4 regions of the Chryseobacterium sp. KBW03 genome follow, and region 2 is predicted to be linked to each of the others. Evidence: riboswitches for the same ligand, from Rfam matches in the RefSeq annotation. Region 2 holds a riboswitch; each other region holds the start of a gene.
The links. Region 2 has a riboswitch for cobalamin ahead of DBR39_RS13445 (acyl-CoA thioesterase). Riboswitches for the same ligand answer to the same signal wherever they lie in the genome.

Region 1: another riboswitch for cobalamin. It lies ahead of DBR39_RS14285 (TonB-dependent receptor plug domain-containing protein); the one in region 2 lies ahead of DBR39_RS13445 (acyl-CoA thioesterase).
Region 3: another riboswitch for cobalamin. It lies ahead of metE (5-methyltetrahydropteroyltriglutamate--homocysteine S-methyltransferase); the one in region 2 lies ahead of DBR39_RS13445 (acyl-CoA thioesterase).
Region 4: another riboswitch for cobalamin. It lies ahead of DBR39_RS08680 (TonB-dependent receptor plug domain-containing protein); the one in region 2 lies ahead of DBR39_RS13445 (acyl-CoA thioesterase).

Annotation. Positions count from the first base shown of each region.
Region 1 covers NZ_QAJO01000005.1:601,197-603,399, forward strand. Annotated here, with positions in the region: gene DBR39_RS14285 (TonB-dependent receptor plug domain-containing protein) at 1-1,250, opposite strand, end outside; cobalamin riboswitch at 1,283-1,461, opposite strand; gene DBR39_RS14290 (T9SS type A sorting domain-containing protein) at 1,600-2,203, opposite strand, start outside.
Region 2 covers NZ_QAJO01000005.1:432,717-434,919, reverse strand. Annotated here, with positions in the region: gene DBR39_RS13455 (XAC2610-related protein) at 1-233, shown strand, start outside; gene DBR39_RS13450 (HD domain-containing protein) at 242-832, shown strand; gene DBR39_RS13445 (acyl-CoA thioesterase) at 888-1,271, opposite strand; cobalamin riboswitch at 1,387-1,566, opposite strand; gene DBR39_RS13440 (hypothetical protein) at 1,600-2,203, opposite strand, start outside.
Region 3 covers NZ_QAJO01000003.1:94,167-96,369, reverse strand. Annotated here, with positions in the region: gene metE (5-methyltetrahydropteroyltriglutamate--homocysteine S-methyltransferase) at 1-1,465, opposite strand, end outside; cobalamin riboswitch at 1,641-1,826, opposite strand; gene DBR39_RS04340 (Lrp/AsnC family transcriptional regulator) at 2,022-2,203, shown strand, end outside.
Region 4 covers NZ_QAJO01000004.1:141,757-143,959, reverse strand. Annotated here, with positions in the region: gene DBR39_RS08685 (transporter) at 1-675, shown strand, start outside; cobalamin riboswitch at 768-955, shown strand; gene DBR39_RS08680 (TonB-dependent receptor plug domain-containing protein) at 1,064-2,203, shown strand, end outside.

The DNA.
Region 1 (2,203 bases), 170 kb from region 2:
TTTCCTCCCGGTTCATAATAAATATCATTAAATGAAGGATATCTGAAATTCTTTGACACATTAATGCTCACATCATACCATTTTGCAGCGCTCCATTTTCCGGAGAATGAATACAAAAACGGTGACTTTACATCTTCCACGAAGTCTTTCTTAAATCCACCCTCAAAACGAAGGTCTTTCGTTGCAAAATATCTCAACAATCCGGAAACAGAACCAATATTTCTACTGACGCTGGATATTCCGCTCTGATACCCTTCCCCTTTATTGACCTGAAATTCCCCAATAAGGTTAAAATTCCATTTTGAATTCAGGAAATAATTAAAATCATTTTTAAAGATATAATTTTTCCCTGTTCCACCACTTGATTTAGGAAGATTTAGCGAACCGAAATACTGAAAGTTCTCTTCTGTATAAGCCGCTTTCAAGGAGTTACTGAACTTTGTTTTGTTCCAATCCCACGAAAGAAGACTTCTTACACTTTGGGTCTTATATTTTGTTTTGGTTCCCGTTTCTTCATATACAGGAAAATGCTGTGAAGAATCAAAAAACTGGCTCTGCCACGAAACTTTATGATCACTGTTGATCTTATAGGATGCTCCTACATTGAATGTCGTATTGTAATAACTTCCGTTTCTGTTGATATAATTCAGATCGCTTACCTTATAATCATTTTCGCTTACAGAATAATTTCCGGAAGCTTTAAAGCTGAACTTATCATTGCTGTAAGATCCTTTTACAAAATTATTATAGGTATTAAAAGAAGCTACTTCAGAAAATAATGAACCATGGAAACCTTTATTAAAATCAAGGGTATTATTCAGGTGTATACTTCCCCCGATCGCGCCACTTCCATATACTACACTTCCACCGCCGGCTTTTATACCAATCTGGTCATATCCGAACAAAGCAATATTATTGATATCCCCCTGTCCTAAAAAATTGGAGTTGATATTAATTCCGTTCCATACAAAAGCCGTCTGCTGAGCAGTAGTTCCTCTGAAAGATGGTGAAGAAACAGCACCACGCCCATTTTCTTTGATATAAACCTGCGACTGAAATCTCAGGAGTTCTGAAAGGTTACTGGAGTTTTTCTCGGCCTCTTCTGCCGAAATTGTTTTTACGGGATGAAAAAGTTTCACCCTATTCATCTGGTTGTCGAAGACATAAATAGTGTCAATGGTCTTCTCTTGTCCAAAAAGAAAACAGCCATAAGATGAAAAAAGCAGTACTAAAGATCTTTTTATATCCATACTCTTTTACTTTTCCTCCGAAAGCAATATGTTTTTTTTATTATAATGTTGGCAGGTCTCCTGACTTTCGCATTCTGCTCCTTCCCGTTTTTAGACAGTGGTTTTTTGCAGAAACTTTTGTTGCGATTTACAGTTGCGGGGACAGTCCGGGGGTTACACCCGATTCCCTTTTCATTCCAATATACTGGAAACCAAATTTCTTGCAAAGATAGCTTTTTATATGTATTCGCCAAAAACCGGACTTATGCTTAAAAAAACTTATCTCTCTGCTAATTAAATACAAAAAGAACAGCCGCTTTCAACATTGAAAACGGCCATTCATCCCACTACTTTTACTATTTATATATGTTTAATTTTTTATGAATTTATAGGCTTGTTTTTCTCCTTTCACTGAGTATTGTAGAATATAGTTTCCTTTTGGCAAGGATGAAACATTCAACTGCTCTTCTACAGTATTGAATGTTTTCACCCTTTGTCCAACCAAATTATATATTTCAGCTTTCTCTATTTTTCCTGTTCCTTTAAAATAAAGTGTATGAGTTACAGGATTAGGATAAATACCAATATTGTTTTTTTCTTTCATTGTATCATTTACTGATAAAAATTCAGAGGTATCCAGATAAAAAGCGACTATCTGACCGGAGGCATTAGTTCCCGTTCCCGCAATTTTCTTTCCGTCCTGTGAAATGGCCAGGGGAAGTCCCATTGTTACTCCATTCGTTGCAATTCCTAAGGATACTGCATAATCATTCAGATTGATCCTTCCGGTGGATGAAGTCCAGATAAAGCCTTCTCCCGACATTGGAGGCGCTCCAAATGCCCTGTAATATCCAATCACCGTTTTCCCGTCTGCCGAAATTCCCGTAGCTCCTCCTTTGAAATTGAAAGAAGCATTAGGATGTGTTATATAAGTAAGCCCGCTTGTGGCATTCCAGACATAGGGATTAGGATTA
Region 2 (2,203 bases):
TTGATGTTGATGCCAAGCGCAAACGCCTCATCGCTTATGGAAAATCAGGATGCTGCAATTTTTTCACGATGGAATATGCCGTAATTCCGAATAAAGGACTGGATATGGTCTTTGAAAAGGAAGAAGATACGACTAATGAAGATCAGGTAAAAGTAATAACAAAAGAAAAGATCAATAATAAATGGAATACCAAAACGAAGGTATATCCTGCAGATCAATATAATAGAAAATAAGAAGTAAGATGAAAATTCAGAAAGAAATCGATTTTATCCTGGCAGTGGATGCTTTGAAAAATGTACAGAGAAGAAATTATAATGCAGACGATTCCCGAAGAGAAAATACAGCGGAACACTCCTGGCAGATTATCATTCTGGCTCAGATACTTTATCCCTATGCAAAAAACCGCACCGATATAGATTTGTTAAGGGTGATAAGAATGCTTTCCATTCATGATCTTGTGGAAATAGAGGCCGGAGACACTTTTATTTTTGATGAAAAAGCAATGGTAGGAAAGTTTGAAAGAGAGAAAGCTTCTGCTCAGAAGATCTTCGGAATTCTGGATGAACCTTTACGTTCGGAATTTTTTAATCTTTGGCTTGAGTTTGAAGAAGAGAAAACACCGGATGCTGTTTTTGCCTGTGGAATAGACAGAATCATGCCATTTATCTTAAATTCCCATACTTCAGGAAAGAGCTGGACGGAAGCCGGAGTAACAGAAAAGCAAATCAGAAATATACTTGAAAATGCGATCACAAGAGCCTCAGATGAAATGGGAGAGGCTTTTGAACTGCTGCTGAACAGAAGTCTGGAAACAGAAAAAGTTTTGAAATAATTTCAGTGAGAATAGAAAAATTTCGGGCGGCCAAAGGCCGCCCGAAGCTTATTATTTATAGTATCTGGATTGGTTTCTTGAACTCGTCTATTGCTACAAAAGTGAAATCACCTACAATGGCTTTTTCTCTTTCATAGGAATACATCTGCTCGGTGTAGATTTCAACATTTACTTTCATACTGGTTTTTCCTACGTATGACACTTTTCCGATCAACTCAACAATCGTTCCGGCAGGAATAGGTTTCTTGAAATCGATCTTGTCACTGCTCACTGTTACCACTCTTTTTCTTGCAAATCGGGTTGCGGTAATAAAAGCTACTTCGTCCATCAGCTGCATCGCCGTACCTCCAAAAAGGGTATCATAATGATTGGTTGTGTTAGGGAAAACCGCTTTAAAGATTCTGGTTTCGGATGCTTCAATTCTTTCTTCTGTAGTCATATATCATTATTAATTAAAGCGAAATAAAATGATATTAAAATAACAGAATAATGACAGGAACTTATAGAATTCCTGAAACAATCCATCAGATCAATACAACTTCAAATCGCGAAAGTTACATGTTTAAGAAAAAGGCAGGTCTCCTGACTCGTAACATCTTTATCTCCTTCCCATGCCTCGCACAGTGGATCTTTGATAAAGATTTCAGTTACTTACAGTTGCGCGACAGTCCGTGATTTTCACACGGTTCCCTTTTAATCTGCAGTGATGCAGAACCAATTTCTGTGATGAATAAGTGTAAAACTTTTCGAGTGCAAAAATAATGAATTTATTCCGGATTATGGTAAATAATCTGGCTGATTACTCTCCCTTTCTTGATCGTCCAGAGAGTGGTATATCTGTTCTCTCCCGAACCATTTATCATGTATAGGAAAATATTGTCATTGTCAAGAGAGGTTACCCCAATGTTCTCAAAATCCATGGTAGGCTGGAACATATTTTTGATCGCTTCTCTTACAAAAACAGAACCTCTTCCGGGCTGCTGTACTCTGATCGATTTGATCTCGGTCATCCCTTCAGGAAGGTCGTTTCCAATTCCCCAGGGCTTTACTTTATCGATGGTAAGGAGCTTTCCTTCCGCATCTTTTTCCTTTTTACGGTAGCCCGCGTTGGAAGGATAGACATCAATCACAACCTTGCTTCTTTGAGCGGTAGGAATTTTCGGATCAGAATTGTCTGTGAAAATAAGTGATCTCCCGTTTTTAGATTTTGAAGGAGTATACGCCGGAAGCTGATCGATATAAGCAATACGTTCTTTATTGACCATTCCTTCTTTATCAAGAGTTTCATAACGTACAAACGGTTTGTCATCATCCTGTTTTTCAGGATATTTGATCCAGATCCATTCTGTTTCTCCGGGAGCAGGCTTTACA
Region 3 (2,203 bases), on a different contig from region 2:
CAATTCCGATTTCTTCCTGCCAGCGAATCGTTCTTTGGGTTTCTTCTTTCAGTAGAGCATCATATTGTTCTGCTGTCAGCTCTCCTTTCTTGAACTTTGCTCTCCAGCTTCTTACTTCTGTTGTCTGAGGAAATGATCCGATTGTTGTCGTTGGGAATAAAGGAAGCTGTAATTCTTTTTGCTGTTCTTCTTTACGGATTTTGAATGTATTTATTCTTTGAGCATCCTTTTCAGTGACAGCATGGGCCCTTTGCTTCACTTTATCATTATGAATAAGAGACGACGTTCTTCTGCTTGCAATTGCTTTTTTATTGTCTTCAAATGTTGCAAGAATCTGTTCATTTTCTGTTCCGGAAGCCAGCTCTTTAAGCGTTACTACTTCTTCTACTTTCTGTTTGGCGAAAGCCAGCCAGTTTTTAATCTCAGCATTCAGATGGGTTTCAAAATCCAGATCACAAGGTGAGTGAAGCAATGAACAAGATGGAGCAATTAAAATCCTTTCAGATCCTAATTTTTCAACAGCTTTTTTGATGAAGGACAATGACTTTTCATAATCATTTTTCCAGATATTTCTTCCATCCACCACTCCTAATGAAAGACTTAAGCTTTCCGGAATACCATTCAGAATATCATCCAACTGCTCAGGATTTCTTACAAGATCGATATGCAGTACATCCACAGGAAGTGAAGCAGCAAGCGATACATTATCTTTCAATCCGTCAAAATATGCAGCAACAATAAATTTCAGTTTCGGGAAACGTTTTCTTATTTCAGAATAAACAAAATGATAAGTTTCTTTCGCTTTCTCCGTTAAATCCAACGCCAGAAAAGGTTCGTCAAACTGAATCCATTCTGCGCCCTGCTCCTGAAGCTTGGTTAAGATCTCTGTGTATACGGGAAGAAGATTTCCAGCCAGATCCAGTTTATCAAATCCTTCTTCTTTTTCTTTTCCTAAAAGAAGATAAGAAACAAGTCCGATAATAACTGGTTTTGCGTTGATTCCCGCCTGTTTTGCTCCTGCAAATTCATTGAAAATTTTATCCGAGCTTAGCTTAAACTGTTGGTTTTTATAAAATTCGGGAACGATATAGTGATAATTGGTGTCAAACCACTTGGTCATTTCCATTGCTGTGATATCCAATCCTTCTTTCTGATATCCTCTTGCCATGGCAAAATAAAGATCCAGTTCAGAATTATTCTTTTTCAGCACCACTTCATGATAACGTGCCGGGATTGCTCCTACTACAAGGCTCATGTCCAATACCTGATCATAATATGAGAAATCATTACACGGAATAAGATCAATTCCTGCTTCTTTCTGAATATTCCAGTTTTGGTTACAGATAGTTCTGCCTGTATTCAGAAGTTCTTCCAGAAGAATTTTACCTGACCAATATTGCTCGCAGGCTTTTTTGAGTTCTCTTTTGCTACCAATACGCGGATAGCCCAGAATGTGAGTTTGCATTTTTTAAACTTTTTAATTAAACTTAATGATAAAGCCCTTTAAAATGTTTCATAATGCTTTGGGTAAAGAGTTTTTGGAAAATAGTAATATAGCGAACGGTACAATTTCTCTCACACGAAAAAATGCATTATCCGATATATCATCTGTATGACCCAAAAGCTTCAGACCGCGAAAGCATTGTCAATTCAGTAAAGGCAGGTCTCCTGACTTGTAACAGCTTCTGTCATCCTTCCCGCTTTGGCAGTGGATATGCAAGGACAGAAACCTTTGGTGTGTTACTTACAGTTGCGCGACAGCTCGTGATTCTCACACGATTCCCTATTAATTTACCTTACGTAAAACCTTTCCTGTTTGATGAAGTATCTTTAAAGAACTGTACTTTTATTGATAACAATCGCCATCAGTAAAAGTTTTTAATTTTGTGTAAAATTAATAATACAGAATAAAAACACAATCAAAGTAAATTAATTAAGCAAATTAATCTTTTGAAAAATAAAATTAAAGCATATAATTCTGTAAATTTGACTGTTTTAATACTATAAAAGAATAATATTCTGTGGAACAACTCGATGATAAGGATGTACAGCTGCTCAGGCTGCTCCAGAAAAATGCAAAACTGACCGTAAAAGAACTGGCAAAAGAAGTAAACCTTTCTACTTCGCCGGTTTTTGAAAGGGTAAAAAGACTGGAACAGGACGGATTTGTAAAAAGATATGCTGCTGTTCTTGATGCTGAAAA
Region 4 (2,203 bases), on a different contig from region 2:
ACCCTGCAGCTTTGGGGGAAAATTCCATTGACTAAAAAACTGAGTGTATATGCAAGTCTGCCTTTCCATTTCCATGAAAAGAAAACCTTACAGGGAGATATCAAAATCAATGGAATAGGGGATCTGAATCTGATGGGAATTTATCAGCTGATGAGCTCTAAAGATAATTTCCACCATCTGAGTGGAGGTTTAGGAGTGAAAATTCCTTTGGGAAAATTTGATGAAAAAGGAGTTTCCGGTGTTAATCCGAGTTTTCAGCTGGGAACCGGAAGCTGGGATTATCAGGCCGCTTTGAATTATAAGTTTCAGAAAAATAAAGTGGCGGTAATGGTCAATACAGACTATACGATCAAGACGGAGAATAAGAAAAATTACCGTTTTGGAAACCAATGGAACTATGCTGCGACAGGTTTTTATCAGGTTGCGGGATATGAAAAATCTATATTTTCTGTAAAAACGGGCGTTCAGGGAGAAGTGTATGCCCAGAATAAACAATTCGATGAAGCTTTACCCAATACTGCTGGAAGTGCGTTATATGGGAAACTAGGATTTGAAGCCTCTTATAAAAAACTGAGTTTGGGAAGTGAGATAATGCTTCCCATGTACACTCATCTGGCAGGAGGAGATATTGAAGCAAAATCGAGATTCAGTATTTTTCTGAATATTGGAATTTAAAGTGAAACCCTTAATAAAATGATGTTAAAGCTCCTTCGGGAGCTTTAATTGTTTATGAATCATGATTTTAATTGGGGGTTAGGAATAATTCTTTATCTTTGCCGAAATTTGGTGAGCCCTAAAAAGCTCTTAAAAGGGAATCCGGTGAAAATCCGGGACAGACCCGCTGCTGTAAGCTCCACACCAAGATTTTTGAAGAATATATCCACTGTTTTTTTTAATGGGAAGGATTTCAAAAATGGAGTAAGTCAGAAGACCTGCCAGAAAATAATCGTTTGACGCTTTCGTGGAATAAAGCTTAGGACATCAATGATTCTGTGCAGTGATAGCTGTGCTTTGTCGTTGTTTTCTTATATCCATTAGCGTCATCATTATCTTAAATGAGCTAATGGCAGCAAAACTAACTACTTCTACAATTCATAAAGCTGTTTTCACAATACTGGTGATAACATCTCAACTTTTGTTTTCTCAAACCAAGAAAAAAGATAGTCTGGAGGAAGAGACAATTAAAGGAATCAATCTTTACAAAAAGAATTTTAAAGAAATCCTTCCGGCACAAACCTTACAGGGCGAGCAGCTGGAAAGACTGAACAGCCACTCTGTTGCAGATGCTCTGCGGTATTTCTCCGGTGTTCAGATCAAAGACTATGGAGGGTTGGGTGGTTTGAAAACCATTAATATCCGAAGTATGGGAAGCCAGCACGTTGGTGTTTTCTATGATGGAATTCAACTGGGAAATGCCCAAAACGGACTGGTAGATCTGGGAAGATATTCTTTGGACGATCTGGAAGAAATATCATTGTATAACGGGCAGAAAAGTGAAATTTTCCAACCTGCAAAGGATTTCGGGTCTTCGGGATCTATCTATTTACAGCCGAAAACACCGGTATTTAAAGGAACAAGAAAAACCAATCTTGTGATCAGAGCAAAAAGTGCTTCTATTGATCTTTTCAACCCGTCATTCCGATTGGAACAGAAGATTTCAGACCGGGTTTCTGCCAGCTTCAGTGGAGAATTTATGCAGAGTGACGGAATTTACAGATTTCGGTATGCAAAGAAATATCCCGATGGCCAGCAGGCTTATGATACCATTGCAAAAAGACAGGATTCGGATATCAAAGCAAAACGTTTTGAAACTTCTCTCAACGGAACTTTAAATAACGGAAGCTGGAATATCAGAGGCTATGGTTATATTTCAGACCGTGGAATGCCGGCGCCTATTGTTAACGGTCGTTTTGGAGGCAGAGGCGCAAGGCTTTCCGATGAAAACTATTTCGTACAGGCTAACCTGAGAAAAAAGCTGTTTCCAAAATTTGAAACCCAGCTGAAGGCAAAATTTGCTTACGATTATACCCATTTCATGGATACGGTTCGTTCGCAGTCTATTATTTATACCGATAACACCTATATCCAACGAGAACTCTATCTTTCCTCATCCAATATCTATTCTATCACACCCAATTGGGATGTCAGCCTGAGTGGGGATTTTCAGTACAATAATCTGGATGCCAATCTGGATAATTTTTCT